3 regions of the Mesorhizobium sp. BR1-1-13 genome follow, and region 1 is predicted to be linked to each of the others. Evidence: riboswitches for the same ligand, from Rfam matches in the RefSeq annotation. Region 1 holds a riboswitch; each other region holds the start of a gene.

Region 1 (10,289 bases):
GCCCAGTTTTCGAAGGACATGCTCGTCTCCTTTGAGCTCAAAGAAGAGGATAAATCCTTCGGTCCAAGAGAATGTAAAGCGGATTGTTTCCAGGCAATACCGGACGGAGAACGCCTCGCATTTTCCTGGAATTGCCGGCTCCAATTCCGCCATGGCAGCTCGCCACCACATCGGCAAGGCTGACATTGGCCCCGAGAACTGTCGCGGGGGCGACAATGGCCGCGGCAAAAAGCTTGATGTCGGTTTTCAAGGTCTTGCACATGGAGCCCCTCGCCGGTCACCAGGAGAGGTAGGAAGCACTGGCGCCGGGATTATGATCCGACCGAAGTGATTTTGCGCAGGCGACGCTGGTTCGCAGTCGACAGAGAGGGCGCAACGGCGCCCAGTCAGCCCGCAAATACAGACAGCGCAAGGCCTTCACGCTTTATCAACCATGAATGATGAAAATGCCCGTCATCCGGCCGGACCGTGCTTCCCGCCGACAGCGTAGGGTTTGGGTACATGCGTGAGTTGCCGCAAGGTCTGACGCCGCCGCGAAACGGCGACGCAATCGAAACCGACAGTCTTCTCTCCCGCCGCGCCGTTTTATCCGGGGCAGGGGCGTTGGCCTTGCTTGGCGCCGCCGGCTGCTCGACTTCGGGCGGCGGCCTGCCGGCGCTCGAGCTTGACGACACGGTCACCGGTTCGCTGCGGCCGATCCGGCCGAGCATCAGCGTCGACAAGAACATCACCAGTCCCGACCTCATGTACGCGTCCCTGAGCGACGGCGGCTTCAACGTGCCCGAGGTGCCCTACCTCAAGATCAAGCCGGAATTCCGTCGCCAGATCGTCGTCGACCAGACGGGCGAAGCGCCCGGCACCATCGTCGTTCATCTCAATGAGCGCATGCTCTATCTCGTTCAGCCGGGGGGCGACGCCATCCGCTGCGGGGTCGGCATCGGCAAGGACGGCTTCCGCTGGTCCGGCCGCGCCAACATTCAGTACGGAAGGGAATGGCCCACCTGGACCCCGCCGCCGGAAATGATCGCCCGCAAGCCGGAATTGGTAAAATGGCAGGGCGGCCAGCCCGGCGGCCTCACCAACCCGCTCGGCGCGCGCGCTCTCTACATCTATCAGGACGGCAAGGACACCGGCTATCGCATCCATGGCTCGCCCGAATGGTGGAGCATCGGCCAGGCCATGTCATCGGGCTGTGTGCGCCTGATCAACCAGGACATCATCGACCTCTACAGCCGCGTTTCCAAGAAGAACCCGGTCGTCGTCGTCTAGCTCAAGCCTCACCTCGCGGCCGCTGGCGCGGCCGGTCGTTTCTGCCGTTGCGCGATGGCCAAAGACAGGCGAAGGTACCTGAAATTCAATCGCCCTGGAGAATTTCACCAATGGCCGGTACTTTCGTCATCGCGCAGGGCGGCGGCCCGACGGCCGTCATCAACCAGACCGTGGTCGGGGCGACGCTGGAGATCCGCAAGCGGCATCCCGGCGCCAAGGTCCTGGGTTCCATCCACGGCGTGCGCGGTATCCGCGACGGCAATTATGTCGACCTCTCCGCCGTCCCGGAAGACCGCCTGCGGCTGATCGCCGGAACGCCGAGCGCGGCCCTTGGCTCGACGCGCGACAAACCGGATGCAGCCTATTGCGAGGTCGTCCTCGACGGCCTGAGGAAGGCCGGCGCGGATGCCTTCATCTATATCGGCGGCAATGACACGTCGGGCACGCAGCAGATCCTGACCGATGCCGCCGGCGGCAAGATCGCGTTCGTGCATGCGCCCAAGACCATCGACAATGATCTCGAGGAGAACGACCACACGCCGGGTTTCATCTCGGCGGCCGAGTTCGTCGCCGGCGCTTTCCTGTCCGTCGATCTCGATTTTCGCGCTCTGCCCGGCATCTATGTCGGCATCGTCATGGGCCGGCACGCCGGCTTCCTCACGGCCGCGGCCGCGGCCTGGCAGCTCGATCCCGACAGTGGTCCGCATCTCGTCTACGTGCCGGAGCGGCCGTTCTCGGCCACAGCCTTCATCGAGGACGTGCGCGCCACGCTCGACCGCCACAAGCGCTGCATCGTCGCCGTCTCGGAAGGGGTCAGCACCGCCGACGGCAAAGCGCTGGTTGAAAGCCTGGTGCCGCCGGAGAAGCTGGAGCGCGACCAGCATGGCAACGTCAAGCTATCGGGCAGCGACCTGCCGGCGGCACTCGAGCGGGCGCTCGCCGAAGGGCTGCCTGGCAAGCGCGCCCGCGTCGATGCGCTGGGCTACATGCCGCGCGGCTATGTCGGCGCTATCAGCGCCGTCGACGCGCAGGAGGCGTTCGACGCGGGAGCTTTCGCGGTCACCGTGGCCGAACAGGGCGGCGGCTCCGTGGCGCTGCAATATGACGGCGCCAAAACCGTGCTGAAGAAGGTGCGGCTGAAGAACGTCGCCGGCAAGACCCGCCACATGCCCGAGAACTTCATGAAGCCGGACGCCAACCATTTGTCCGACGCCGGCATGGCTTACCTGAAGCGGCTGGTGCCGGAAAAATACAAGGTCGGAAAGCCCTTCGTCTGATGTCGGGACCATACTTGATCCCAGGCTCACACCTGATCCCAGGCTCACACTTGATGCCAGGCTCACGTTTGATGCCGGGCCGCTTCTGATGGAGAACTGGTTCAGCAGGAGCATCGTCGACGACAAGACGACCATGCTGACCGAGCCGTTCGTGCATGACTATGTGCGCGCCAACATCTGGCATCTCACCGGCCGGGACGCCGACCTTTTGGTCGATACCGGCATGGGCATCTGCCCGCTGGCGCCGGAGATCGAAACCCGGGCCGGCAAACCGCTCATCGTCGTCGCCACCCACATCCATCTCGACCATGTCGGCTCGCTGCATGAATTCGCGCTGCGGGCGGGACCGAGGATGAGCGCCGCGCAGTTCGAGAACATGGATGAGGCGGCGACTTACGCCTACATGTTCCATGACCTCGACGGCGCCGTCTCGCGACTGCCGGTGCCGGGCTGGAAGGCTGCGGATTACAAGATTCCGCCAGCGCCGCTGACGCGCACCCTCGACGAGGGCGACGTCGTCGATCTCGGCGACCGCCGCTTCCGCGTGCTGCATCTACCCGGGCATTCGCCGGATTCGATCGCGCTGTTCGACGAAGCAGACGGCCTGTTCTTCAGCGGCGACGCCATCTATGACGACCGGCTGATCGACGACCTGCCAGACTCGGACAAGTCGGCCTATTGCCTCACCATGCGGCGCCTGCTCGACCTGCCGATCCGCATCGGCCATGGCGGTCACGGCCCGAGTTTCGACGGCGAGCGCATGCGCGAGATCGCCTCGGCCTATCTCAGCCGAGCGGCTAGTCCATAAGCCAGCTCTAAAATTAAATCTTCGTAAGGTCGCCCGAAAACCCTAAATCGGGCCAATCCGCGCCCTAGATGCTGGTTTGTCGATCCGGCCGGCTGCCATGCGCGGCGAGACAGGCAATCCGGCTGTCGACAGCCGACGGGTGTTTTTCCCCGAACCATCCGCGGCCCAAGTTCAACTCTCGCCCGGACAGAACGACCATGTCACCCATAAGCATTCTTCATAGACATCGCGTCGCGGCCCTGCTGGGCGCTGCGCTGATCATTTCTCCCATCGTAGCCTCCTTCGCCGAAAGCCCGAACGACGTCCGCAACGCCGTCGGTACGACACAGACTCCCGTAGCCGGCGTAACGGCCCCGAACGGCTCCTTTGCCCCTATCGTGGCAGCCGACAAGCCGGCCGTGGTGACGGTTACGACCGTCATGAAGGGGCAACCGGATGTCATGAGCGATGCCTCGCCCCTGGACGGCGGCGGCTCGCCTTTCGACGACTATTTCCGCCAGTTCTTCGGCGACCAGGGCATGCCCGGACCGAAAGCGCCACCGCAGCAGTCGCAGCGCGCCGAAGCGCTCGGATCCGGCTTTATCGTCGGCGCCGACGGCACCATCGTCACCAACAACCATGTCATCGACGGTGCGAGCTCGATCAAGGTGACGCTTGACGACGGTACAGAGCTTCCCGCCAAGCTGGTCGGCCGCGACGCCAAGAACGACCTTGCGGTGATCAAGATCAAGGCCGACAAGCCCCTGCCGACGGTGAAATGGGGAGATTCCGATAAGTTGATGCCGGGCGATCAAGTGCTGGCCTTCGGCAATCCGTTCGGCATCGGCACCACGGTCACCTCAGGTATTGTCTCGGCGCGCGGCCGCGATCTCCACAGCGGGCCGTTCGACGATTTCATCCAGATCGATGCGCCGATCAACCACGGCAACTCTGGCGGTCCGCTGGTCGATGTGAGCGGCAACGTCGTGGGCATCAACACCGCGATCTATTCGCCCAATGGCGGCAGCGTCGGCGTTGGCTTCGCCATTCCGTCCGACCAGGCGCAAAAGGTGGTCGCCAAGCTGATGAAGGGCGGCGAAATCGAATACGGCTATCTTGGCGTCCAGATCCAGCCGGTGACCCAGGACGTTGCCAGCGCCATAGGTCTCGATCACCCCGGCGGCGCATTGGTCTCCTCGGTCACCGAGGGCTCGCCGGCGGCCGCGGCCGGCATCCAGACCGGCGACCTCATCACCGGCTTCGCCGGCCAGGAGATAAAAGACCCCAAGGACCTGTCGCGTGCCGTCGCCGATGTCTCGCCCGGCAAGAAGGAAACGCTCGACGTCTGGCGTAATGGCAAAGCCATGCAGCTTTCCGTCGACGTCGGCCGCAATGGCGACGATGCGCAGACCGCGTCGGTATCTGGTGATTCCGGCGCGCCGGGAAACGGGCAGGGGGCCCGCTTGCCGGCGATCGGGCTCGGCCTGATGGACATCACGCCCGATATTCGCCAGCAGATGAACCTCCCCGACAACCAGCGTGGCGCGGTGGTCGCCGCCGTCAATCCCGACAAGGCCGCGGCGGCTTCCGGCGTCCAGCCCGGCGACATCATTATCGCCGTCAACCAGATGCCGGTGAAGAGCGCCAGGCAGGCCACGCAGGCGATCGCGCAGGCCGGCAAGTCAGGCCGCAAATCGGTGCTGCTGCTGGTGGAACGAGGCGATGCCCAGATCTATGTCGCCGCGCCCATCAAGATTCAGGTTGCCCGCCACCGCGTCTTCGAGAACACTGCGCAAGGCCGACACATGGCCCGACATCTGGGCCCGATGCAGGGGAATTGCCGCAATGGTCACGCGAGGTTTCTTTTCAGGTCGGCGTCCACCGACGGATGGCGACGCGCGCATCCCGCCCGGCCAATATCTCGAGCAAGGATTTCCGGTGCTGTCGGCGGGGCCGACGCCGCGCCTGCGCACCGAGGATTGGTCGTTCACGCTGAAGCACGGGCCGCGCCCGATCAAGAAATGGAATTGGGCCGAGTTCAATGCGTTGCCGCTGACCAAGATGACGCGCGACATCCATTGCGTGACCGCCTGGACCAAGTTCGACACGCTCTGGCAGGGCGTGCTGGTCGACGATATCCTTGCGGATGCCGGCATCGAGCCGCCGACCGCCTTCACGCTGGCGCTATCCTTCGACGGTTACACCACCAACGTGCCGACAAAGGATCTCACAACCGGCAAGGCGATGGTGGCGCTGCTCTACGAAGGCAAGCCGATCACGCCCGACCATGGCGGCCCGGCGCGGCTGCTCGTCCCGCATCTCTATTTCTGGAAATCGGCCAAATGGCTGAACGGCCTGCAGTTCACAGAACGCGACGAGCCCGGCTTCTGGGAGCTGCGCGGCTATCACATCTATGGCGACCCCTGGCGCGAACAGCGCTACACGGACGATCCATGAGCGAGGTGCCGTCGGCACAATCACCCGGGCAAACACTGTCGCCCTGGCAGACAGCCAGGATCGTCCGCATGGAAAAGCGCACGCCGCGTGTCACCAGCTTCTTTTTCCAGCCGTCGCGGCCGTTTGCCTACCGGGCCGGACAGCATGTCGATGTCAGGTTGACCGCGCCTGACGGCTATCAGGCGCGCCGCGCCTATTCCATCGCCTCCGCGCCGGAGGTCGGTCCGGTGATCGAACTGGCGATCGAAAGGCTCGAAGACGGCGAGGTCTCGCCCTTCTTCCACGAGGTCGCCGCGGTCGGCGACGAGATCGAATTGCGCGGCCCGCTCGGCGGACATTTCATCTGGCCCGATGGTGATGAGCGACCGCTTCTGCTGGTCGGCGGCGGTTCCGGCGTCGTGCCCTTGATGTCGATGGTCCGCCATCGTGCCGCGCAGAAGTCGACGATGCCGGTCATCCTCGTCTTTTCGGCGCGGCTGTGGGACGAAGTCATCTTTCGCGACGAGCTGATCGGCCTCGACGATCGCGACGACGGCTTCGGCCTTGTGCTGACCCTGACGCGTGAAGCCGCGCGCCGGCCGACGGATTATTCGCGGCGGATCGACGTCGCCATGATGATACAATCCATGGCGCGGCTGCGCCGCCCGCCCGGCCTCGCCTTTGTCTGCGGCTCCAACGCGTTCGTGTCCGCCGCCGCCCAGGCGCTGATCGATGCCGGCATTCCAGCGGCTATCATCCGGACGGAGCGCTACGGCGTCTGAGATCTCCGGCTGCCGCCGCTCCTTGGGTGCAGCGGCGCGCAGATGGGGTTGTCGGCCGTCCCACAGCCTTGCAGCAGGAAAGGATCAAACACTTGACCCCTCCTTGCAAGAAAGAGCGGCCAGGCCAGCGGCTCTCAGGCCTCGATGTCAAGCGCCGAGAGCGGCTTGGAGCAGCAGGCGAGAATGAAGCCGTCCTCGATCTCATGATCGAGGATGCCGCCATTGTGGCTCATCTCGACCTCGCCTGAGAGCTTCTTGACTTTGCAGGTTCCGCACAGGCCGAATTCGCATGCGGCGGGGATTCTGACTCCCGAGGCGCGCGCCGTCTGCAGCACCGTCTGGCCGGCGACGCATGCGGCATCGACATCCGAAATCGAGAACCGGATCGGCGTCGCGGCTTCGACAGGAATGGCTGCGCCGTCTCCAGTCGGCGAGGCGAACGGCGCCGGGATTTCCTCCACCAGCGGCGCTGCAAAGCTCTCCTGATGGTATCTCGCCATGTCGAAGCCGGCGGCTTCGAGCATGCCGCGCACGGCACGCATGAAGGGGTCGGGGCCGCAGCAGAAGATTTCGCGCTCTCGGAAATCGGGCGCCAAAATCGGCAGCCGGATGGCATCGATGCGGCCCATATGGCCGAACCAGCCCTCCCGGCTCGACCGCTCCTCGATCATGAAACCGAGCGACAGGCCGGGCATGTGGCTGCCGAGCAATTCCAGCTCCCTGCGGAAGATGATCTCTTCGGGGCGGCGGGCGCAGTTGACGAAGCCGACATCGGTCCATGGCGCGCAGTCATTCAGCCAGCGCAGCATCGACATCATCGGCGTCACGCCGGAGCCGGCCGAAATGAACAGATATTTGGCCGCCGGGTGGCTGTGCAGCGAAAAGTCTCCGGCCGGCCCATACGCCTTGACGTGCGAACCAGGCCTCAAATGGTCGAACATCCAGCGCGTGCCAGTGCTGCCGGCCTGCGCCTTCACCGTCACCGCGATCGAGAACGGCCGCGAAGGCGAAGACGACAGCGTGTAGGTGCGCATCAGCAACCCATCCGCTGTCGGCAGTTCCAGCGTCACGAACTGGCCCGGCTTGTAGCGGAACCAGGTCTGGTTGTCGGAGCGGAAGGTGAAGGTCTTTACATCAGGCGCCTCGTCGCTCACGCCGATCACTTCCAGCACCTGGAGCCTGTCGTTCCAGGGCGCCATCTGATCGAGATGGCGATAGAGGCCGAGATCCGTCATCGCATTCATCCCTCACCTCTCAAGCAACGCTGCGCAGGGCCGGCCGGCCGTCTTCGGCGAGCCGCGGACCGATGAAACGCGCGTACCAGTCGACGAACTGGAGGACGCCGCCTTCGTGCAGTTCGGAATAGGGACCGGGTTCATAGGCCGGCGACAGGATGCCGAAGGCGTTTTCCTCGACGATGCGGCGGTCCTGGTCGTTGGTCTCGGTCCAGACATGGGTGAGTTCGGCGAGGTCATAGTCGACGCCCTCGACCGCGTCCTTGTGAACCAGCCATTTGGTCGTCACCGCGGTCTCAGTGGCGCTGATCGGCAGCACGCGGAAGGTGACGGCGTGGTCGCCGAGGATGTGGTTCCAGGTCGTCGGATAGTGATAGAGCAGCAACGAGCCGATGCGGTCGGTGGCAACGCTGTCGGACAGGTTCTTCTTGACCGCGCGTTTTCCCGTCATCGTGTAACTGACGGCATCGCGCAGCAGCGGCGCGCGGGTGGCACGGTATTGTCCGGCCGGGTCGATGCGGAACTCGCTCGGCAGGCCGGCGGCCTCGCATTTGGCCCAGTGCGCCAGCATCTCCGGGTCGCTGTCGGCGCCTTGCACGCCGGTCACGGTCGGCGCCTCAGGAAAGGTCTTGCAGAGCTCCGGATGGTTGCCGGCGCAATGATAGCATTCGCGGTTGTTTTCCCAGACCAGCTTCCAATTGCCCTTCTCGACGATGGTGCTCTCGAAGGCGACCTTTGCTTCGCGCAGCCGGTGCGGCGCCAAATAGGGTTCGATCATCGTCCGCATCGGCGCGAAATCCGCCGGCTCGTCGGCGAGGCAAATGAAGATGTAGCCGCCGACGCTTTCGCAGGCGACCGGCTTCAGGCCGAACTGGCTCTTGTCGAAGCCCTCGGCCATCTGCCTGGCGAACAGCAGCCTGCCGTCCAGTTCATAGGTCCACTGATGGTAGGGGCAGACGAGCTTCGCCGCCGTGCCCTTGTCGGTGTTGCAGACGCGGCTGCCGCGATGGCGGCAAGAATTGTGGAAGGCGTTGATGTTGCCCTTCTGGTCGCGCACCAGCACGACAGGATAGTCGCCGATCTGCACGGTGATGAAGCTGCCGGGCCTGGGCAGTTCGCAATCATGGCCGATGAACAGCCAGTCGCGGTACCAGATCAGCTCCATGTCGAGCTTGAAGTAATCGGCGTCGGTATAGAAGGGCTGCTCGAGTGAGAAGCCGTCCCTGCGGCCTTGCAGCCGTTTCAGCATGTCGTTGCGCGCATCCATGTCCTGTCCTCGCATTGAAGTCCTGTCCTCACATTGAAGGACTGAACGGAGGGGAGAGAGGAAGGATCAAGCCGCGCGCCGGCTTGCGCCGGACATGCACCATCCGCCTCTTGACCGCCCGCCGCGATCAGTCGAGTCCAACATCTCAGGCTGGTTTCCGGGCTCTGGAGCTGTCCTTGCGGACTGTCGCGACACCTTCCCAGGCCTTTGCCCAGTGGTCTCCCGTTGCGACCTGAACTCCACCACCGTTGCGGGGGCAGCGCCGGATTCTGACCGGCTTCCCAATTCTCCGCCTCGTCGTCACGCGGCGGCACCTGAGATGGCAGGATCTAACCATGATCGCCGACTTGTCGTCGGCATGAAAACGACATCGCATCCATGCCGCGCGACACGCATGGGAAACGGTGCGGCCGTCGTTGAAGGGGCAGAAAGGCTCGGCTCGCCGCCTCGGAATTCAACTCGTGGCGGACCAAAAAAGGTTAACAGTTTCGAAAAGTGACTATTAGCGTCCACTAAAATCGAACCGAACGGTTCGTTTCTGTTGACGATGCGTGCAGGACGGTGTGAACACTGGGCCTTCGACACAGTTGGTGATCGCACGGTCTGTTAAAATAAGTACTTGATAATAAAGGGAAAAAAACGAATGTAGAAGGCCTTGGCACAATTTCAAGTAGTGGAAACTTGGTCCACACGGAAAAACTTCGTGATTGGAAATGGCGCCATGGCTTTCCCACATCGGGGCTGTCCGAACGACGCGATTTCCTCCCAAGACACGCCGCTAGACGGACGGAAAAATACTGGAGTATCAAAAAATGAAAAAGATCATTCTCACTGCCGCCGCCCTTCTGGCTGTTTCCGGCAGCGCCTTCGCTGGTAGCGACCACTATGGTTCGAATGCCCCTGCGGCCACCGCCGTCGACAGCTCGTACACCGCTTCGACCAAGAAGTCGGAACCGGCTGCCCAGACGCCTGTCCAGGGCGCCGATCGCAACCTCTTCGGCAACAACTAAATAGCCGATCTCCAGTTGACGGCGGGCCTTCCGCCGTCCTGGCGGAATTTGAGAATTCAGGAGACTTGAAATGAAGAAGATCATCCTTGCTGCCGCCGCCGTTCTGGCCGTTTCGGGCAGTGCTTTCGCCAGCAGCGACAACTATGGCTCCAATGGCGCCAACCAGCCTACCGTCACCTCGACCGACAGCTCGTACACCGCTTCGACCAGGAAGTCGGAACCGGCT
Region 2 (10,289 bases), on a different contig from region 1:
CGCCGATCACCAGGCTTGCGGCACCGGCTTGGCCGAACTCCTTGGTGATCGCCACGGTGCTCACTTCCGTCGTCGCGAAGGTCGCGCCGATGAAGATCAGGGCGAAGGTGATGATCTGTACCGGCCGCAGGCGGATCGCCGAGCCGGCCGAACCATGGTCCGCCGGCCGCACTCTTGGTTCGGTCGATCGCTGCAGAATGAACGCTATGGAGCCCAAGGCGAGAAACAAAGTGCTCGCCAGCATGCCTGCTTCCGGAAACAGCGCCGCACTGAGGCCCACCGACAGCGACGCACCGGCGATATAGACCAGCTCGTCGGCCGCCGATTCGAAGGCGAAGGCGGTGTTCATCTCCGGCCGGCCGCGAAAAAGCTCGGTCCAGCGCGCGCGCACCATTGCCGGCATGCTGGGCATGGCCGCGGCCAGCAGCGCCGACACGAACAATGTCCATACCGGCCAATCCTGGTTGGCCGACGCAATCAGCAGCAGGAATGCCGCCACGGAGACGATGGTGGTGGGCACGACGATCCGTGTCTGGCCGAGGCGGTCGACCAGCCTGGAGATCTGCGGCGCCAGGAAAGCGTTGGCCAGCGCGAATGTCGCCGAGACGGCACCCGCCAGCCAGTATTCGCCACGCGTCTGCGACAGCATCGCCACGATGCCGATCGGCGCCATGGCGATCGGCAGGCGCGCCATGAAGCCGGCAGCGGCAAAGCCCTTGGCGCCAGGGGATCGAAAGATCTCGGAGTAGGGATTTTGCATGGTCCGTTCCTCGACAAAAGGCGATTCGGAAATTACATACGATGCGTATGAACACTAGATAGATCATACGCTGCGTATGTCAATTGGCATACGGAACGTATGTGCATAAGGCCAGAAGAAATGCACAAGCCTCGCAAGGAAATGATCGCCGAAACCCGCGCCAAATTGATTGCCGCGGCCCGGCATGCCTTCGGAACGATCGGCTATGCCGAAGCGTCGATGGACGATTTCACCGCATCGGCAGGACTGACGCGCGGTGCGCTCTATCATCATTTCGGCCACAAGAAGGGGCTCTTGCAGGCGGTCATCGCCGAGATCGACGCCGAGATGGCGGCACGGGTGAATGAGGTTGCAGCGAAAGCACCGACCCGCTGGCAAAGCTTCGTCGACGAATGCACGAGCTACATCGAAATGGCGCTGGAGCCGGAAATCCAGCGCATCATGTTCCGGGACGGTCCGGCCGTGCTGGGGGACCCCGCGCAATGGCCGAACGCCAATGCCTGCGTCGCTTCCATGACCGATCATCTGACGATGCTGCAAGGGGACGGGGTGGTGGTCCCAAGCGTCGACCCTGAGACCGCGGCGCGGCTAATCAACGGGGCGAGCAGTCAGGCGGCGCAGCGGATCGCCAATTCGAACGACCCGGAAGCGACATCAAAGACCGTGGTAGCGGCATTCAAGCAACTGCTCGAAGGATTGTTGAGGAAGGATACCGGAGCCGCCTGAAGGCGGATAGCCGAGGTGCTTCCAGGTTCAGATGCTCAGGACAAGGCGCAGGCCGCCGGCAGCGCTGCGCATGCCGTGTCGGCAATCAAATCAAGGGTTTGCCAGATTTTTCCCGTGTTGCCGCCTTGAGGCGGGCGATCGTTGACTTGAGCGGCACTTCGCCCTGTCCGCAAAACGTCTCGCTCATGATCAGCTCGGGCAGCGGCAGTCGTCGACCCCAGCCATGTGTTTCGAGGTCCGGTTTCGGCGCGAACTCGGAGACGCGGCCGACACAGAGATAGGCCACCGGCGTCACATGCTCGGGAATCGACAGAAGGTCTTTCAACGCCTGCGCCTCGATAATGCTGACCAGCCGACCCCGACCCCTTCGGCGCGTGCCGCCAGCCAGAAATTCTGCACCGCGCAGACCGTGCTGTAGAGATCCATCTCGGGATTGTGCCAGCGTCCCAGCGGTGAACCCTGTGAGCGTCGCCGGTCGCAGGTGATGCAGATATTGAGCGCGCTTTCGCAGATGCCTTCCAGCTTGAGCTTGCGGTAGAGCGCCCGCCGCTCTTCCTCGATAGCGGGCAATTCCTGCTCGCGCGCCGCCAGGAACAGGGCGCGCACCTGTTCCCGTCGTTCGGTGCCACGAATGACGATGAAATTCCATGGCTGCATGAAGCCGACCGATGGCGCGTGATGGGCGGCAAGCAGCAGCCGCGCCAGCACCTCGTCATCGACGGCCTCTGATGTAAAATGGCTGCGGACATCGCGCCGCGTGAACATGGCGCGGTAGACCGCATCGCGCGCCATCTGGTCGAATCCGTCACCCACGGGGATGGTCATCTCGTCCGGCATCGCTTGTCCCCTTGCGATTGCAATCAACTGCCGTCCGCCTGACCATGCGGATGACGATGCCTGCCAGGCCGGTCTTCTGGCTCGGGATCAACCCGCATCCGGCGCCTTCCCGTCATCGACAGTGGCATTTACCGGCGCGGTCCCCCTTACAGCGTTGGGCACGCCACGGTATCAAACCGTGTTCCCGATTCTCCCGCTCGCGGCGGGCACCAGGCAGTGGCCGGGACTTTACGACGAAGCCTCCGCGCCGCCAATCGCCCGCGGCGACGCGAATGGACGCAGGCGCGATTTTCCCCAGCCATCAGGCCGCAACGCATGGCCATCGCCGCGCCGGGGCACTAGATAGGGAGCATGGCCACTCGTCTCTACACCCATCCGATCTTCCTCGAGCACATCACGCCACCCGGCCATCCGGAGCGGCCGGACCGCTTGCGCGCCATCGAGCGCGTGCTCGACGAGGAGGCTTTTGCCGCGCTCGACCGCCTCGAGGCGCCACAAGGCGACGAGGCCACCATTCTCTATGCGCATCCCGGGGATTTCGTCGAGCGGGTACGCGCCGCCATTCCCGAGACGGGCATCGCCCGCATCGATGCCGACACAACGGCCAGCCCGAAGAGCTGGCAAGCGGCGATCACCGCGATCGGCGCCGCCAATGCCGCCGTCGACGACGTCTTTGCCGGCAGGGCAGACAACGTTTTCGTCGCCGCCCGGCCGCCCGGCCATCATGCGGAGAAAGCGACGGCAATGGGCTTCTGCCTGTTCAACACGGCGGCCATCGCCGCACGTTATGCACAGCGCAAACACGATATCGAACGTGTCGCCATCGTCGACTGGGACGTGCATCACGGCAACGGCACGCAGGATATTTTCTGGGACGATCCGTCCGTGCTTTATTGTTCGACCCACCAGATGCCGCTCTACCCGGGCACCGGAGCAAAGAACGAAACCGGCGCCGGCAACATCATCAACGCGCCGCTTGCGCCGCAGACCGGCAGCGAGGCGTTCCGCGACGCCTTCCTGTCGCGCGTGCTGCCCTCGCTCGACAATTTTGCACCCGACCTGATCATTATTTCGGCCGGCTTCGACGCGCATCATCGCGACCCACTGGCCGAGATCAACCTGACCGAGGATGATTTCGACTGGGCCACCGGCCAACTCATGCAGCGCGCGGCGCGCCACAGCGGCAACCGGCTCGTCAGCCTGCTCGAGGGCGGCTACGATCTGCAAGGATTGGCATTTTCGGTCGCCGCCCATGTCGGGCGACTGATGAAAGGATGAATGATGGCTGGTGAAACCAACGAAGACGTCAAGGCGATGAGCTTCGAACAGGCTCTCGACGCGCTGGAGAAGATCGTCGATGATCTGGAGCGTGGCGATGTGCCGCTCGACCAGTCGATCAGGATCTACGAGCGCGGCGAGGCGCTGAAGGTGCATTGCGACCGGCTGCTCAAGGCGGCCGAGGACAAGGTGGAGAAGATCAGGCTGTCCCGCGACGGCAAGCCGATCGGGACGGAGCCGCTGGACGCGGATTGAGGCATGCAGCCGTCTCTCTGGTTTTTGACACGATCATGATTGAGGATAGAACGCGTCCCGATTGAAACGGCTCCAGGACAAGAGGAGATACGGAAGCGATGTGCAGAAACATCAAGACCCTGTTCAATTTTGATCCGCCGGCAACCGATGACGAGGTGCGCGATGCAGCCCTTCAGTTCGTCCGCAAGCTGAGCGGAACGACGCGGCCCTCGAAGCAGAACCAGCATGCCTTCGACCATGCCGTCGAGGCTATCGCGGCGTCGGCGCGCGAGCTTCTCGATTCGCTTGAAACCAACCAGCATCCGCGCAATCGCGAGGAGGTTGCGGCCAAGCTGCGGGCGAAGGCGGCGATCCGCTTTGCCTGATCTGCCCAAAGCAGCCATCGACCGCTGACAAGGAGAGTTCATGAGCTTCTTCCCCGGGAAGGACCCCGAAATAGGCGACGCCTTTGCCAGCGACCAGATCGAATTGATGGTCATTCCGAACGCCAAGGACATTGGCGGTTTTCAGGTTCGCCGTGCCTTGCCGACCGCCAGAAGGCGGCTGGTCGGTCCCTTCATCTTCTTCGACCGCATGGGGCCTGCCATCCTGCGCGCCGGTCAGGCGCTCGACGTCCGGCCGCATCCGCATATCGGCCTGTCGACGGTCACCTACCTGTTCGATGGCAGGATCAGGCATCGCGATTCGCTCGGCACCGAAATGGTGATCGAGCCGGGTGACGTGAACCTGATGACCGCCGGCCGCGGCATCGTCCATTCGGAGCGCACGCCGGAAGAACTGCGTGGCGCGCCGATGTCGGTCTCGGGCCTGCAGACATGGCTGGCGCTGCCGGACGGCAAGGAGGAAGTGGCGCCGGTGTTCGAGAACACCGCTGTCGCGCGGCTTCCCGACATTGACGCGGAAGGCGTCGGTGGCCGCGTCGTCATCGGCGATTTCCAGGGGCTGCGTTCCCCGGTGCGGGCCGATTCCGAGACGCTTTACGCTGACCTCAGGCTGGCGCCGGGCGCCAGCGTCAAAATCCCGGCCGACGCGGAAGAACGCGCCATCTACACGCTGGAAGGCGAGGTCTCGATTTCCGGCGACGTGTTTCCGGCCGAACGGCTGCTGGTGTTCCGGCCCGGCGACGAGATCGTCGTAGCCTCACAGGCCGGTGCCCATTTCATGCTGTTCGGCGGCGCCTCGCTGGGCTCGAAGCGCTACATCTGGTGGAATTTCGTCTCGTCCTCCAAGGAGCGCATCGAACAGGCCAAGCAAGAATGGAAGACCGGCCGCTTCGACATCGTTCCCGGCGATGAGAAAGAGTTCATTCCACTGCCGGAAGGCTGAGGAAATCGACGACAGGGCCGTGCCTTCCGCGTCATTTGACAGGCATTTACTTTCGCCTGACGGCGGCCTATCCCCCGCATGAACAGAAGCCTGGGCCTACCCGTGAACGCAACGCCGCATACGCCGCTTCTCGACAAGGTCCGCATCCCGGCCGAGCTGCGCACGCTTTCCGAAAGCGAATTGCCGCAACTGGCATCGGAGCTTCGCCTCGAACTGATCGACGCGGTGTCGCACACCGGCGGTCATCTCGGCGCCGGGCTTGGCGTTGTCGAACTGACCGTGGCGCTGCATTATGTCTTCAACACGCCCGATGACCGGCTGATCTGGGATGTTGGCCACCAGGCCTATCCGCACAAGATCCTGACCGGGCGCCGCGATCGCATCCGCACCTTGCGCCAGGAGGGCGGCCTCTCCGGCTTCACCCGCCGCACAGAGAGCGAATACGATCCGTTTGGCGCCGCCCACTCCTCGACGTCGATATCGGCCGGCCTGGGCATGGCGGCGGCCCGCGATCTTGCCGGCGGCCGCAACAATGTCATCGCCGTCATCGGCGACGGCGCCATGTCGGCCGGCATGGCCTACGAGGCGATGAACAATGCCGGCGCGCTCGATGCCCGCCTGATCGTCATTCTCAACGACAACGACATGTCGATTGCGCCGCCGACCGGCGCCATGAGCGCCTATCTGGCGCGCCTGGCCTCTGGCAAGGCCTATGTCGGCCTGCGTGACTTCGGCAAGAAACTGACCTCGTATCTTGGCAAGCGTGCCGATCGCGCCATCACCAGGGCCGTCGAGCACGCGCGCGGCTACGTGACCGGCGGCACGCTATTCGAGGAGCTCGGCTTCTACCACATCGGCCCGATCGACGGTCATAATCTGGACCATCTGATCCCGGTGCTGAAAAATGTCCGTGATAATGGCAAGGGCCCGGTGCTGATCCATGTCGTCACCCAGAAGGGCAAGGGCTACGCGCCGGCGGAGGCCGCGGCCGACAAATATCACGGCGTCAACAAGTTCGACGTGATCACCGGCGCGCAGGCCAAGGCTCCGGCCAACGCGCCGGCTTACACCAAGGTGTTCGCCGAAAGCCTGATCCGGGAGGCCCAGGAGGACGAGCGCATCGTCGCCGTCACCGCCGCCATGCCGGGCGGCACCGGGCTTGACCTGTTCGGCGAAGTGTTTCCGGCCAGGACCTTCGATGTAGGCATCGCCGAGCAGCATGCGGTGACGTTCGCGGCCGGCCTCGCCACCGAAGGCTACAAGCCGTTCGCGGCGATCTATTCCACCTTCTTGCAACGTGCCTACGACCAGGTCGTGCACGACGTGGCGATCCAGAAATTGTCGGTGCGCTTCCCGATCGATCGCGCCGGCTTCGTCGGCGCCGACGGCGCCACCCATTGCGGCGCCTTCGACACCACCTTCCTGGCCTCCCTGCCGGGCTTCGTCGTCATGGCGGCGGCCGACGAGGCGGAACTGCGCCACATGGTGCGCACGGCGGCAACCTACGATGACGGCCCGATCGCCTTCCGCTATCCGCGCGGCAATGGCGTCGGCGTCGACATGCCCGATCGCGGCTCGGTGCTCGAAATCGGCAAGGGCCGCATCGTCAGGGAAGGCAGCAAGGTGGCGCTCCTGTCCTTCGGCACGCGCTTGCAGGATTGCTTGGTCGCGGCCGAGGAACTGGGCGCGGCCGGGCTTTCGACCACCGTCGCCGATGCCCGCTTCGCCAAGCCGCTCGATGTGGACCTGATCCGCCGGCTGGCCCGCTCGCATGAGGTTCTGGTCACGGTGGAGGAGGGCGCCATCGGCGGCTTCGCCAGTCACGTTTTGCAGTTCCTCGCCCATGAGGGCCTGCTGGAAAGCGGCCTGAAAGTGCGCCCGCTTGTGCTGCCGGACGTGTTTGCCGACCACGCCAAGCCGGAAAAGATGTATGCCGATGCCGGTCTCGATGCCGCCGGCATCGTCCATACGGTTTTCACCGCCCTCGGGCAGGCGGTCCGCGCCCAGCGCGCCTGAATCAAAGTCTCAAACCTCTGGATCGGTTTGTCGGCTATTTGTAATAACACATTGTTTACGCTGCTGTTTGGCGGTTTGATTACCGTGTCTCTTGGTCATTTTTGAACGGCGCCCTGCTAGATCCGCATCAGGCAGGGAGACAATTGGAATGAGGACGTTTCTGTACGGCACGGCCGTTTTAGCCGTGATGGTCGTACCGGCTGCCGCAGAGACGCGATACGACCGTAATCTCGAAAGGGCGGCCGCGGGTATAGTCGCCGGCAAGATGGGCGATATCAGGGGCGGCTTTTCCTACAAGCAGGTGCCGCAACTGGTGCCGGACGCCGCGCCAGTGCCGGCTGTCCCGGTCGAGCATTCACGTGAGCAGGCGTCAGGCAACGGGGATGACGGCCTGTCTCCCGCCGTCGAGCGCCAGGTGCCGCGCGCCACATTTTAGCCCAGCCATTGCTAAAACCACATGTCGCGCACGCAACGGCCGTCGCGTGGAAGATCGTCATAGGCATCGAGACCGTCGAAATGGTCGATCGGCAGATCGGCGACGGCCTCCGGCGGCGCCAGCCGCACATTGACGGCGATGCGTGTTCGACCGAAAGCATCGGCGCGCAATCCGCGCCAGGCCAGCACGCAGGCACAGGCCGGGCAAAACAGGATTTCCAGCGAAGGCGTGCCCTTTTCGGTGCGCCTGTAGCTTCTCGTCGGCCCCGCGACGCGGATCCGTTCATCGACATAGTCGTAGGCCCAGAGCACGCCGTAGCGGCGACAAAGCGTGCAGTTGCAGGCTGTGATCGACCCAGGATCGCCTTCCAGCGTCCAGTGCGTCGCGCCACAGTGACAGGTTCCGGTCAGCACTTTCGACTTCCCCGTATAGACAGCAACCCCATTGTGCCGGCCCGCCGCGACGCTCGCAAGCCGCGTAGCGGCCTGACGCCCCCCATGCTTGCGATGATGTTTCTTGTTCCCCGCCCAATGTCCTTGCCTTCGCAGCGCGCATTCGCCATGAAGGCCGATGAACTCGCCCCTGCCAGCCAGCACCCGCCAGCGGCTCGACGACCTGCTCGTCCAGCGCGGGCTGTTTGCCAGCCGCTCACGTGCCCGCGACGCCGTCGAGCGCGGCACGGTGACGGTCGATGGCGCCATTGCCCGCAAGCCTGGTCAGAACGTTTCTCCGCAATGCCTTGTTGTCGTCGATGATCCGGCCCAGGGCTATGTCTCGCGCGCGGCGTTGAAACTGATCGCCGGGCTCGACCATTTCGGCCTCGACCCTGCCGGCCGCGAGGCGCTCGATATCGGCGCCTCGACCGGCGGATTCACCCAAGTGCTGCTCGAACGCGGCGCGACCCATGTCACGGCGATCGATGTCGGTCACGGCCAGATGCATCCCGATATCGGCAATGACGCGCGCGTGACGGTCATCGAAGGGCTGAACGCCCGCGATCTCTCGGCCGCCGATCTTGGCGGCCGCGATCCGCACTTCGTCGTCTCCGACGTCAGTTTCATTTCCCTGAAGCTGGCATTGCCGCCCGCGCTCGCCGTTGCGAAGCCTGGTGCCGCCGCGGTCTTTCTGGTCAAGCCGCAATTTGAAGCAGGCCGCGAAGCGATCGGCAAGGGCGGTTTGCTGAAAGATTCCCGTGGCGTCGCCGACGTGGCGCATCTGCTCAGAGACTGGCTGGACGCCGTTCCAGGCTGGCGCGCGCTCGGCCTGCATCCGTCGCCGATCGAAGGGAGCGACGGCAATCGCGAATTCCTGCTCGGCGGGGTCAAGGACCGATGAGCGCACGCTTCACCATCGGCAAGCTCGGCGCGCAGGGTGACGGCGTCGCCGAGACCGAGACCGGAGAGGTCTTCATCCCGTTCACGCTGCCGGGCGAAACCGTCACCGCCGCGCGCGAAAGGGATCGCGCCGCGCTGATGGCGCTGATCGAGGCCTCGCCCCTGCGCATCGAACCCGCCTGCCGCCATTTCGGCGAGTGCGGCGGCTGCGCCCTCCAGCATCTGGAGGCGCAAGCCTATCAGCAGTGGAAGCGCGAGAAGGTCGTGCATGCGCTGAGGGGCATCGATTGCGAAATAGGCGGTCTGGTTGCCTGCGCGCCGCACACGCGCCGCCGCGTCGTGCTCGCCGCCAGGCGCACCGAAACAGGCATGCTGCTCGGCTTCAACCGCCATCTGTCGCCGGAAACCATTTCCATCTCCGAATGCCCGATCTCGCTGCCCGGGATCGTCGGCGCGCTCGACGGCTTGAGGGCGCTCGCCGAATTGATCTGCGCCACCCCGAAATCGTTCCGGATGGCGGTCACCGTGACGGGTTCCGGCCTCGACGTGGCGGTGCATGAATCGGGCAAGCTCGGCGAAAACCAGCGACGCGTCGCTTCCAATTTTGTCATTGCGCAGGGCTTTGCCAGACTGTCCATCGATGACGAGATCATCATCGAGCCGAAGAAGCCTGTCGTCATGTTCGGCAGCGTTGCCGTCGCGGTGCCGCCGGGCGCCTTCCTGCAGGCAACGGAGGCAGCCGAACGGACCATGGCCGATATCGTCGGCGGACATTTGAAACGTGCCAAAAAAATTGCCGATCTCTTCGCCGGCTGCGGCAGCTTCGCCCTGCGGTTGGCCGCGAGATCGGAAGTGCATGCGGTGGAAGGCGATGCGGCCGCGCTTTCGGCGCTCGATCGGGGTTCACGCTTCGCCACCGGCCTGAAACGCGTGACCGGCGAGCGCCGAGATCTGTTCCGCCGTCCGCTGACGTTCAAGGAGTTGAACGCCTTTGATGGCGTTGTCTTCGATCCGCCCCGCGCGGGCGCCGAGGATCAGTCGAAGCAGATCGCCCGCTCGGATGTTCCATTCGTTGCCGCGGTCTCCTGCAACCCGGTGACGCTCGCGCGGGATTTGCGCATCCTCATCGACGGCGGCTACGCGGTGAAAAGCGTGACGCCGATCGACCAGTTTCTGTGGTCGCCCCATGTCGAGGCTGTTGCCTTGCTGGAGAAGCCGCGGAAAAGACGCTAGGCGCTTAGCCCTGCTCAGCGAGACTGGCTGCGTCATGCAGTCTGCCCCCGAAATCCCGGCCAGGTTTATCGCTAAAGTTGTGGATCAT
Region 3 (10,289 bases), on a different contig from region 1:
GCCAGCAATCTCGGGCTGATTTTTCTCCTGATGAGCGTGCCGCTTGGTTTGCGCACCATCAGGCTCAGCCGCACGGTCGCGGCCGACCGGCAGCGCCTGTGGCAGGCGCTGTGGCCGCTCGGGAGCAATGCCGGCTGGTCCGGCGAAATCCTCTCGGCAGAGATGCTGGGCGAGGGACTGGTCCGCACCAGAATGTCCTGGGAGGGCCGGGACGGCCAGCCGATCGAACGCAAGGCCCTGCTCGAGAATGTCGTGCATGGCAGGTGCTTTTCGATGCGCGTCATCGAGGACACGGCGCTCGATCCGTCTTTCTGGGCGCATTATCGGGAAACCGCGCAGTTGGTCTCGATTGGCGAGGCCACCCGGGTGACGCTCACCCAGACCGACCGTTACCGCGGCGTGGCCTTCTTGGTGTTCCGCTATTTCGCCATGCGCCGCGAACTCGCCAAGCTGGATGGCTGGGCCAGGACAGGGCGGTATCGCAAGGGCGGCTGGTTCGAACATCCGCTGAGCCAGCTCGGCTTCGCCGCCCTCTCGGCATTCATCCTGTGGCCGTTCTTCGGGCTTCACCGCGGCGGGCTGGCGCTGGCCGCGATCCTGACTTCCGTTGTCGCCCTGCACGAGCTCGGCCACATGGCGGCATTCCGCCTGATGGGCCATCGCAGGGCGCGCATGATCTTCATCCCGCTCCTCGGCGGCGTCGCCATTGGCGGCCGGCCCTATGACAGCCGTTTCGAAGTCGCGTTCGTGGCGCTGATGGGCGCCGGGTTCTCTGCTTTCCTGGTGCCGTTGGCGATGATGGGCAGTACGTTTGCAAGCGCGGAAGGGCACTGGCTTACCGCGACATTGCTGGCGACACTGGCGGGCTGTGCTGCCCTGTTCAACATCGCCAATCTGGTGCCGGTGTGGAAATTCGATGGCGGCCAGGTGCTGCGCCAGATCTGCCCGGGGCCGGTCGCGCTGGCGCTGGCCTCCTTTTTCCTGTTCTCGGCCTTCCTCGCGCTTGGCTGGCAGGCCGGCTTTTCCACCGGCTTTCTGCTCGCGGCCGGCGCGGTCTTTGCAATCCTCAGCCTTCTGACTGCGGGCAGCGGGGTGAGGCCGCGCCACGAACTGAAGCCGATCCGCACAGCCGACCGTTTCGTCATCGCCGGCGCGCTGCTGGCGGTGTTCGTCATCCACGGCTATGGAGTGCTCTGGGCGTCCGCACGGCTGATCTGAGCTGTCCGGAAAGCGTTCAGCCGGCCTCGCGGACTGTTTCCAAGGGCAAGGCCGTAGCCGGGCCGAAGACATCCTCGAACGCTGATTTCAGCGCCAGATCGAGATCGGCCATCGTCACCGGCAGCCCGAGATCGACGAGGCTGGTGACGCCATGGTCCTGCACGCCGCACGGCACGATACCGCTGAAATGGCCGAGGTCCGGCTCGACATTGATGGCGATGCCGTGAAAACTCACCCAGCGCCTGAGCCGAATGCCTATTGCCGCGATCTTGTCCTCGGCGGCAGAGCCGTCCGGGAGGGCAGGGCGATCGGGCCGCACCACCCAGACGCCGACGCGATCCTCACGGCGCTCGCCATTGACGTTGAAGGCGGCGAGCGTGCCGATGATCCATTGTTCGAGGGCGGCGACGAAGGCGCGCACATCCTCGCGGCGGCGTTTCAGGTCGAGCATGACGTAGGCGACGCGCTGGCCCGGCCCATGATAGGTGTATTCGCCGCCGCGGCCGGCCGAAAACACCGGGAACCGGGTGGCGTCGATCAGGTCCTCGCTACGCGCACTGGTGCCGGCGGTATAGAGGGGCGGATGCTCGACCAGCCAGACCATCTCGCCGGCGGCCCCGCTGCGGATCGCTTCGGCGCGCGCCTCCATGAAGGCAAGCGCCTCGGGGTAGGCGGTGAGGCCGGGCTCGATCGCCCATTCGACGGGCGCCGAACCGGGCAAAGGCAGGAACGACGTGGCGATCTGGCTGCGTTCTGGCATGGGATGTCTCTTGTTGTACTCCATATGGCGATATCGGGCCGAAACGTCCAGTTCGCGGTGCATTTTGACGCTTTGATCCGTTATGGCAATTCCCAGCGATTAAATGCTCGGGGCGCACTTGTTTCGCCGGAAACGATTTGCTACACGCCGCGAGCCGGTCGGTTCCGGCTCCTACCACGTGCGGTCGTGGCGGAATTGGTAGACGCGCAGCGTTGAGGTCGCTGTGGGGCAACCCGTGGAAGTTCGAGTCTTCTCGACCGCACCATTCTCTCTTCCGGGAATCTCATTTGTAGCGGCACCTCCAGCCCAACGGACCGCGCATTTCGTTTGATATTCCCGCGCGTTACGCCAGTTTCTTTTGAGCGTCGGATTTTCCCGAAACCGGTTTCCCCTTTCGGGTCCGATGTTCTAGACCTGAGACGCACCTTTTCCAGGATTGCAATGGCGGGAGGCGCTGGTGGAAGGCCAGGACGAACGGACGACCGGCGCTGGGGTCGCTGACGAACACCGCGCCGACATCTACGGTGAGGACGGCGCTGTCCTTTCGTCCTTTCTCGCCCAGATCGGCGCGGCGATCGCCGACCGCGATACGCTCACGCTCAAGCGTGAGGTCGACGACCTGCACCAGTCGGAAATGGGCGACCTGATCGAGGCGCTGCATCCCGACCAGCGGCGCGCCCTTGTCGAGCTTTTGGGGGCCGACTTCGATTTTTCCGCGCTGACCGAGGTCGACGAGGCGATCCGCATGGACATCGTCGACAATCTGCCCAACGCGCAGATTGCCCAGGCGGTGCAGGAACTCGATTCCGACGACGCGGTCTACATCCTCGAGGACCTCGAACCGGAGGACCAGGACGAGATCCTGTCGCAACTGCCGTTTACCGAGCGCATCAGGCTACGCCGCTCGCTCGACTATCCCGAGGAGACCGCCGGGCGGCGCATGCAGACGGAGTTCGTCGCAGTGCCGCCGTTCTGGACGGTCGGCCAGACCATCGACTACATGCGCGAGGACAAGAACCTTCCCGACCGCTTCAGCCAGATCTTCGTCATCGACCCGAGCTTCAAGCTGCTTGGCGCCATAGACCTCGACCAGATCCTGCGCACCAAGCGCTCGGTCAAGGTCGAGGAGGTCATGCATGAGACGCGGCACGCCATTCCGGCCACAATGGACCAGGAAGAGGCCGCGCGGGAGTTCGAGCAATATGACCTTCTGTCGGCCGCCGTCGTCGACGAGAACGAGCGGCTGGTCGGCGTGCTGACCATCGACGACGTCGTCGACGTCATTCAGCAGGAAGCCGAGGAAGATCTCCTGCGCATGGGCGGCGTCGGCGACGAAGAGCTTTCCGACAGCATCTTTTCGACCTCGCGTTCGCGTGTTCCATGGCTGCTTGTCAATCTCCTGACCGCCTTCCTGGCGGCATCGGTGATCGGCCTGTTCGACCACACGATCGAGCGCATCGTGGCGCTCGCCGTGCTGATGCCGATCGTGGCCGGGATGGGCGGCAATGCCGGTTCGCAGACCATGACCGTCACCGTGCGCGCGCTGGCGACAAGGGATCTCGACATCTACAATGCCGGCCGCATCATTCGCCGCGAGATGGGCGTGGGCTTCATCAACGGCATCGTTTTCGCCATATTGATCGGCATCGTCGCCGCCGTCTGGTTCCGCGATGCCAATCTGGGCGGCATCATCGCCGCGGCCATGATCATCAACATGTTCGTTGCGGCCCTTGCCGGCATCCTGATCCCGCTGCTGCTCGACCGCTTCAAGGTCGATCCCGCGGTCGCTTCGGCGGTTTTCGTCACCACGGTCACCGACGTCGTTGGCTTCTTCGCCTTTCTCGGCCTTGCCACGTGGTGGTTCGGCGTCCATTGATCCGGCTCAATTGACTTTTACGTAAATGCCGTGCGAGGCTCGGCGACAGGCAGACTGCGGCCGATCCGGCAGGTCTGCGGCGGACGGAGAGCAGCAATCGCCAGTCTCCGGCTATGGGGTGAGAATGCGGGAATATTATTCGATCACCGAGCTGACGCGCGAATTCGACGTGTCGACGCGGACGTTGCGCTTCTACGAGGACGAGGGGCTGGTGCAGCCGGTGCGGCGCGGCCGCACGCGGCTGTTTCGTCCATCCGACCGACACCTGATCCGGCAGATCATGCGCGGAAAACGACTCGGCTTCTCGATCAACGAGATCCGCGAAATCATCCAGATGTACAAGGAACCGCCCGGCGAGGTCGGCCAACTCAAGCTGATGATCAAGCGCATCGAGGAAAAGCGCGAGGATCTGAGGCAAAAGCGCCGCGACCTCGAGGAGACATTGGCAGAGCTGGACCAGGCAGAGGAATCCTGCGTCGAGCGGCTGGTCGAGCTGGGGGTTAATACGTAGGCGGCTTGTGTGAGTGGCCACAGGAAACGTTCGGGATTGGCCGAAGCTTCCAAACATCGTCATCCTCGGGTCTCCGCGACGGAGCTCCGCTCCTGCTTCGCCCGTGGATGACGAAGAAGGGGCGGTTTCGGCCAAGCCAGCCTCCAATCAAATCCAGCGCCGCACCCGCTTGGCATAGTCGCGGTATTTCTTGCCGAACTTTGCCGCCAGCATCTTTTCTTCCTTTTCCACCGCGACCTTCTGCGTGACGTAGGCGGCGACGAAGGCGAGCGGCAGGAACCAGACGATCCCGGAGATGAAGGCGACGCCGATCAACAGCAGCGTGTTGGCGAGGTACATCGGATTGCGGCTGACGGCGAATGGGCCCGAGGTGACAAGATGGTCCGGCACGGCGTTGGGGTTGAGCGTGGTCCTGGCTCGCATCATGGTGCGGATGGCGGCGAACCAGAGTGCGGCGACGCCGAACAGCGCCACCCAGCCGGCCGCGTAGAGGAGGTCGCCCAGGAGGTCGCCGATCCAGGGCAGGGGAAAGAGCAGGCCAAGCGCGATGCTGATGGCGATGGCGGCGATGTAGATCAGCGGCGGCCACGGTATCAGCCCAGGTTTGGGCGGGGTCTCGGTCATTCGACACCTTCCTCCGTCTTGCTGTCGGTCTGGGCCGTGCAGGTGCCGGCGAGGTCCGCCAGATGCGCTCTCCATTCGGCGGTCTGGTCGTTCTTGTAGAGCCGATCAAGCGTTGCCTCGCCCTCCAGCGTGTCCAGCATGCACCCACAATAGCTCGAACAGAACTTGCTGTCGCGCTGCTGCTCGCACGAGATCTGGCAGGTCTTGAGAAAGTTCACCTGCGGGGGTTCGACCTTCGCGGGCATTACTTGCGAGAACAACCAGACACTGCCGATCAGCAGCGGCTGGTGAATCACGTAGAAGGCCAGGCTGTGCCGGCCGATGAAGACCAGCGGGTTGGACCAGCGCCCGGGTGCCACATCCGCCAGGCGCGCCAAGGCGCCGAAGCCGGAGGCAAGCTTGGTCGCTCCGAGGCCCACAAGCACCGCCCCGAACCACGGGAACAACGGGACATAGTCGTTGGAGTGTGGGTTGACCGCGGAAAGGCCGACCCACCACAGCCAGGGGTGATCGAACGATTCCAGCCGAAAATAGAAGGGAATGGCGATGACGGCCGCGGCGATCAGCAGTGTGAGCAGCGCCGGCAGGCGCAGGAATGCCAGCCCGAGCAGGCTCGCCAGCGCGATCTGGTGCAGGATGCCGAAGAAGATCCAACCATCCGGTGTGGCGATACGGGTGGCGACCGAAATGGCGATCGCGGCCCCGGCGACCATGGCGAAGCGTCTCCAGAAGCCGTTCCAGCGGATCTCTTTGCCATGGGCGAGATACAGGCTGACGCCGACCAGGAACAGGAAGGTTGAGGCAATGCAGCGAGCATAGAACTTCCACCAGCCGAAGGCGGTCAGGCCGGGATCGGTGTAGCCGAAGAATTCCAGGTCCCAGGTGAAATGGTAGCTCGCCATGGCGATCAGCGCGATGCCGCGCAGCATGTCGATGGCGACGATGCGCTTGGTCTTCGGCAACTCCGCGGCGGGCATGGTCGGCGTCTGGATGCTCATGGTCTCGCGATCTGATTCAGCCCCGCACGAGGACTATCACGGTTACGCCGGACAAAAGAAGGCCGTGAGCTTCGATACGGACGGTCAGCCGGCGCTGCATCAGGCACCCCTTTAGGCCAGCACGGGAAAGCCTTTGACCGGCTTCGTTTTAACCGGGGCACGTCGGTTTCCTGTTACCGGTCGCGAAATGATGGCCGCAGATTTGGCTGGTGATTCTGCTTTGGGGAAGCAATGTCCACGCATGTGCGCCATCCGATCTGGCTACCGGCCCTCAAGGCCGCGGATGCCCGCACCTTCGCCTCGCTCTACGCGGTCGAATCCTTCGCTCGCGCCACGGTGTCGAGCGTCATCCCGATCCAGGCCTACGAGATCCTCCACAATGAGCAGATCGTCTCGATCCTCTACACCATCGTGGCGATGCTCGGCCTGTCGGTGACCTTGTTCATGCCGATGCTGATCCAGCGCTTCGCCCGGCGTTGGGTCTACACGGCGGGCGCCTGCCTGCTGGCGATCGGCTCGTTGTTCTTCGTCACGCATACGCTCGCCGGGCAATTGGCCGGCATGCTATGCCGTGTCATGGGCGCCAGCGCGCTGTCGATCACGCTCAACCTTTACATCATGGACCACATCCGCAAGACCGATTTCATGCAGGCCGAATCGCTGCGCATGGCGTGGTCGATGTTTGCCTGGACGGGTGGGCCGACGCTCGGCATCTTTCTCTACACGCGCTTCGGCATCTATGCCGCGCATGGCGCGGTCGCCGTATTCGCCTTGGCCCTGCTGGCGTTGTTCTGGACCTACCGGCTCGGCGACAATCCCTCGATCCGGCCGGGCAAGACGCGCCCGGTCAATCCGCTGGCCAATATCGGCCGCTTCGTCGCGCAGCCGAGGCTGAGGCTGGCCTGGCTGATCGCCTTCGGCCGCTCCTGCTTCTGGACGACCTTCTTCGTCTACGGACCGCTGTTCATGGTCATCACCGGCGAGGGCGAACTGGCCGGCGGCATTCTGGTTTCGGCGGGCAACGCGCTTTTGTTCATGGCGATTTTCTGGGGCAAGGCGGGCAAGCGCTTCGGCGGCCGCAGGACCATGACATTTGCCTATTTCGCCATGTCGGCGATGCTGCTGGCGGCGGGTGCCGTCGGCGAAAGCGCGCCGCTCATCACCGGCGCCTTCCTGCTATGCGGCGCCTTCTTCACCATCGCGCTCGACGCGCTGGGCTCGACCGCCTTCATGCGCTCCGTGCGTTCTTACGAGCGCGCGCAGATGGCTGCGGTCTACCGCACCTATCTCGATTTTTCCGAACTGACGCCGCCGCTGGTCTATTCAGTGGTGCTGGCCTTTTTTGGCCTCGGCTCGGTTTTCGTCACGCTCGGCCTGCTTGCGGCGGTCTGCGGCTATGTCACCTGGCGGTATCTGCCGAAGTCGCTGTGAAGCTTACGGCACAAGCGCAGCGTGCCGTTCGCGCACCCAGTCGTGGAAGCGGTGAAGGTCGTACTCCTCCGGCATCAGCACGCCGGCCTTGTGGCGCATGGAGCGCAGCCCTTTCTGGTTGACCTCGCAGATCGCGGCATCCTCCTCCAGCACCTGGGTGCCGAAGCCGACGATATTGTCGATGTCGGTGGCGGCCAACGCCTCGGGCGCGAACAGCCATTCGGCGGTCAACTCGGTCTGCTCGGGGCCAAGCGGCACCAGCCGTACTGACCTGACATAGTCGACGTGGCCGACGATGAACATAGAGGGCAGGCTGGTGGCGTAGGTCTGGCCGGCGGCGCGCTCGGCCGGTGTGAGGCCCGAAAAGACCGGCCCATGCGCCTGGCCGTCGCGCGACCATGTCTCGGCACCCGCCCGCAGCCCGCCGGAAAATTCCGGCGCGTCATTGTCGGCATGGCGGGTCCATTCGGGGTCGTCATGCCGGCCCATCAGGCCGCGGCCATAGATCGGAACCAGCCGCGACAGGTCCTTGTGGACGCCGGGGCAATGCAGGCACTCGTTGAAATTTTCCCAGAAGATCTTCCAATTGCAGTTCATCACCTTGCGCAGCACATGGCCTGATGTCAGCGATTCCAGCGGCCAGTTGCCGAGATCGCCGGAGGCCTGGTCGAAGGATGAGTGCGCCGAGCCGGCGGCATCTTCCGCCAGATTGACGAAGACGAAGCCGCGCCAGACCGACAGCGAGACGCGATAGAGCGGATGGTCCGCCTTGTCGAAGCCTTCGGGCAGCGTTTTCGACGGCACGCGTACGAGATCGCCGCGCAGCGAATAGGACCATGCGTGATAGGGGCAGGTGATCAGCCGCGCCTTCAACCGGCCAGCACTTTCCTGGCAAAGCTGCGAGCCGCGATGCCGGCACGTGTTGTGGAAGGCGCGTAGCTCGCCGGTGTCGTCGCGCAGCACGACGACCTCCTGGGTGCCGACGCGGAAGGTGCGAAAGGCGAGCGGCTGGGCAAGGTCGGCCCCACGGCAGACGAGCAGCCAGTTCCTGTACCAGATGGCGTCGAGGTCGCGCTGGTAGGCCGCCGCATCCCAATAGGCCGAGGACGGCAATGTCGGCTCGGCCCGGGTGAGGCCGTTGTAGGGGGCGTGCTGGCTCTGGACGGGCTGCATGGCTGGCCTCCTGTGAGGATGGCAGCCGACACCCGGCCACGGAAATTGTCAATTGCAGCGGAGCAAGCGGCCGGACGGCGCTAAAGCGCTTGTCGCCGTCGGAATTTGGTTTGCCGGATGCGGCGATTTTCCCTATAGTCACCTTCGTCGTCGGTTCCGATTGGAGCCAAGAGGGAATGCGGTGCGGGCGGATTTGCTGCCCAATGCCGTGGCTGCCCCCGCAACTGTGTGCGGTAGTCCTCTCCATATGCCACTGAAGATTTTCTTCGGGAAGGTGGGGAAGGGCGCTGATCCGCGAGCCAGGAGACCTGCCGGCGACAGGAAACTGACTTCGATGCCCTCGGGTGGAGGGTGAAAGGACAAGACATGAATACCGCTTCCGTCTCCCTCGGCGCCTCCATCTCCTCGCAGTCGCGCCTCTTGCAACTCGCGCTCGCGGCGCTGCTCGGCATTTTCGTCGTCGGCTTTGTCGGTTTCTCGCATATCGACGCGGTCCACAATGCCGCGCACGACTATCGCCACTCGATGGCGTTTCCCTGCCACTGATAGGGATTTGACATCATGAACCTGTTTCGCAACGTCGTGTTCATCGCGGCGATCGCAGGGCTTGTGGCCGGTGTCGTTCTCGCCTGCATGCAGGCCTATGCCACCGTGCCGTTGATCCTGAAGGCGGAAGTCTACGAACAGGCCGGCGGCGGCCATCACCATGACCATACCGCACCGGCCGCGACCGACAACAACGCCATGAGCGCTGCCGCCCCGGCGGGTAACGCCATGAGCTCCGCGGCGCCGGCACCCGCTGAAGCTGCTCCGGCTGAAGAGGAAGGCTGGGCGCCGGCCGACGGCTTCGAGCGTTTCGCCTTCAGCGTGCTTGCCAACATCGTCACCGGCATCGGCTTCGCGCTGGTCCTGGTCGCGGTTTCGGAATTCGCCGGCGGCATCGGCAACTGGCGCCAGGGCGTGTTCTGGGGACTGGCCGGCTTTGCCGTGTTCACGCTGGCGCCGGGCCTCGGCCTGCCGCCGGAACTGCCGGCCATGCCTGCCGCCGAGCTTCTGCCGCGCCAGATCTGGTGGACGGCAACGGTGGCGGCAACGGCGATCGGCCTTGCCCTGATCGCCTTCCGCAAATCGCTGCCGCTGGCGATTCTGGGCGTGGTGTTGATCGTCGCGCCGCATATTGTCGGCGCGCCGCAGCCCGACAGTTTCGAGACGCCGATTCCGGAAGGCCTGCATCATCAGTTCGTGGTGGCGGTAACTGTGACCAACCTAGTCTTCTGGCTCGTGCTCGGCGCTGCCGTCGGCGTGGTGCGTGGACGCTTCACCGGCACCGCGACGAGTCTGCGCGACAGCTTTGCCTGATCGCGGAAGACTGACCTTCATCATCGGTGGTGCGCGCTCCGGCAAGAGCGCGCACGCCGAAACGCTGATGACGGCCTTGCCTTCGCCATGGACCTACATCGCCACGGCGCAAGCCTATGACGACGAGATGCGGCAGCGCATCGCGTTGCACCGGTCGCGGCGCGGCGAGGGCTGGACGACCATTGATGCACCGCTCGACCTTGTCGGTGCATTGGAGATCTTGCCGGAGGACCAGCCGGTGCTTATCGACTGCCTGACGCTCTGGCTGACCAATCACATGCTGGCCGAACATGATGTAGAGGGCGAATGCCGGCGGCTGGCTGACATGCTGTCGCGGCC

What was found. A riboswitch is a leader RNA that binds a small molecule or an ion and turns the genes downstream of it on or off. The one in region 1 is predicted to bind cobalamin.
Region 2: linked by a shared signal. The riboswitch ahead of bluB (5,6-dimethylbenzimidazole synthase) and the one ahead of LB533_RS29690 (aromatic ring-hydroxylating oxygenase subunit alpha) in region 1 are both predicted to bind cobalamin.
Region 3: linked by a shared signal. The riboswitch ahead of LB533_RS12360 (CbtB domain-containing protein) and the one ahead of LB533_RS29690 (aromatic ring-hydroxylating oxygenase subunit alpha) in region 1 are both predicted to bind cobalamin.

Annotation. Positions count from the first base shown of each region.
Region 1 is NZ_JAIUIH010000025.1:1,715-12,003, forward strand. Features, by position in the region: gene LB533_RS29640 (LysE family translocator) at 1-20, opposite strand, end outside; gene LB533_RS29645 (hypothetical protein) at 38-262, opposite strand; gene LB533_RS29650 (L,D-transpeptidase) at 502-1,269, shown strand; gene LB533_RS29655 (diphosphate--fructose-6-phosphate 1-phosphotransferase) at 1,380-2,546, shown strand; gene LB533_RS29660 (MBL fold metallo-hydrolase) at 2,635-3,354, shown strand; partial or broken gene LB533_RS29665 (DegQ family serine endoprotease) at 3,552-5,081, shown strand; gene LB533_RS29670 (hypothetical protein) at 5,016-5,186, opposite strand; gene LB533_RS29675 (molybdopterin-dependent oxidoreductase) at 5,179-5,790, shown strand; gene LB533_RS29680 (ferredoxin reductase) at 5,787-6,551, shown strand; gene LB533_RS29685 (hybrid-cluster NAD(P)-dependent oxidoreductase) at 6,686-7,786, opposite strand; gene LB533_RS29690 (aromatic ring-hydroxylating oxygenase subunit alpha) at 7,806-9,053, opposite strand; cobalamin riboswitch at 9,184-9,386, opposite strand; gene LB533_RS29695 (DUF680 domain-containing protein) at 9,866-10,063, shown strand; gene LB533_RS29700 (DUF680 domain-containing protein) at 10,134-10,289, shown strand, end outside.
Region 2 is NZ_JAIUIH010000002.1:208,694-218,982, reverse strand. Features, by position in the region: gene LB533_RS05470 (MFS transporter) at 1-760, opposite strand, end outside; gene LB533_RS05465 (TetR/AcrR family transcriptional regulator) at 881-1,486, shown strand; partial or broken gene bluB (5,6-dimethylbenzimidazole synthase) at 1,572-2,323, opposite strand; cobalamin riboswitch at 2,372-2,552, opposite strand; gene LB533_RS05455 (histone deacetylase family protein) at 2,675-3,601, shown strand; gene LB533_RS05450 (exodeoxyribonuclease VII small subunit) at 3,605-3,856, shown strand; gene LB533_RS05445 (DUF2277 domain-containing protein) at 3,955-4,221, shown strand; gene LB533_RS05440 (pirin family protein) at 4,262-5,182, shown strand; gene dxs (1-deoxy-D-xylulose-5-phosphate synthase) at 5,261-7,198, shown strand; gene LB533_RS05430 (hypothetical protein) at 7,347-7,634, shown strand; gene LB533_RS05425 (GFA family protein) at 7,646-8,047, opposite strand; gene LB533_RS05420 (TlyA family RNA methyltransferase) at 8,205-8,969, shown strand; gene LB533_RS05415 (class I SAM-dependent RNA methyltransferase) at 8,966-10,201, shown strand.
Region 3 is NZ_JAIUIH010000004.1:343,114-353,402, reverse strand. Features, by position in the region: gene LB533_RS12405 (site-2 protease family protein) at 1-1,218, shown strand, start outside; gene lipB (lipoyl(octanoyl) transferase LipB) at 1,235-1,978, opposite strand; tRNA gene LB533_RS12395 (tRNA-Leu) at 2,159-2,243, shown strand; gene mgtE (magnesium transporter) at 2,436-3,854, shown strand; gene LB533_RS12385 (MerR family transcriptional regulator) at 3,979-4,365, shown strand; gene LB533_RS12380 (methyltransferase family protein) at 4,513-4,989, opposite strand; gene LB533_RS12375 (DUF1624 domain-containing protein) at 4,986-5,987, opposite strand; gene LB533_RS12370 (MFS transporter) at 6,219-7,418, shown strand; gene LB533_RS12365 (aromatic ring-hydroxylating oxygenase subunit alpha) at 7,422-8,591, opposite strand; cobalamin riboswitch at 8,726-8,922, shown strand; gene LB533_RS12360 (CbtB domain-containing protein) at 8,958-9,137, shown strand; gene LB533_RS12355 (CbtA family protein) at 9,153-9,950, shown strand; gene cobU (bifunctional adenosylcobinamide kinase/adenosylcobinamide-phosphate guanylyltransferase) at 9,943-10,289, shown strand, end outside.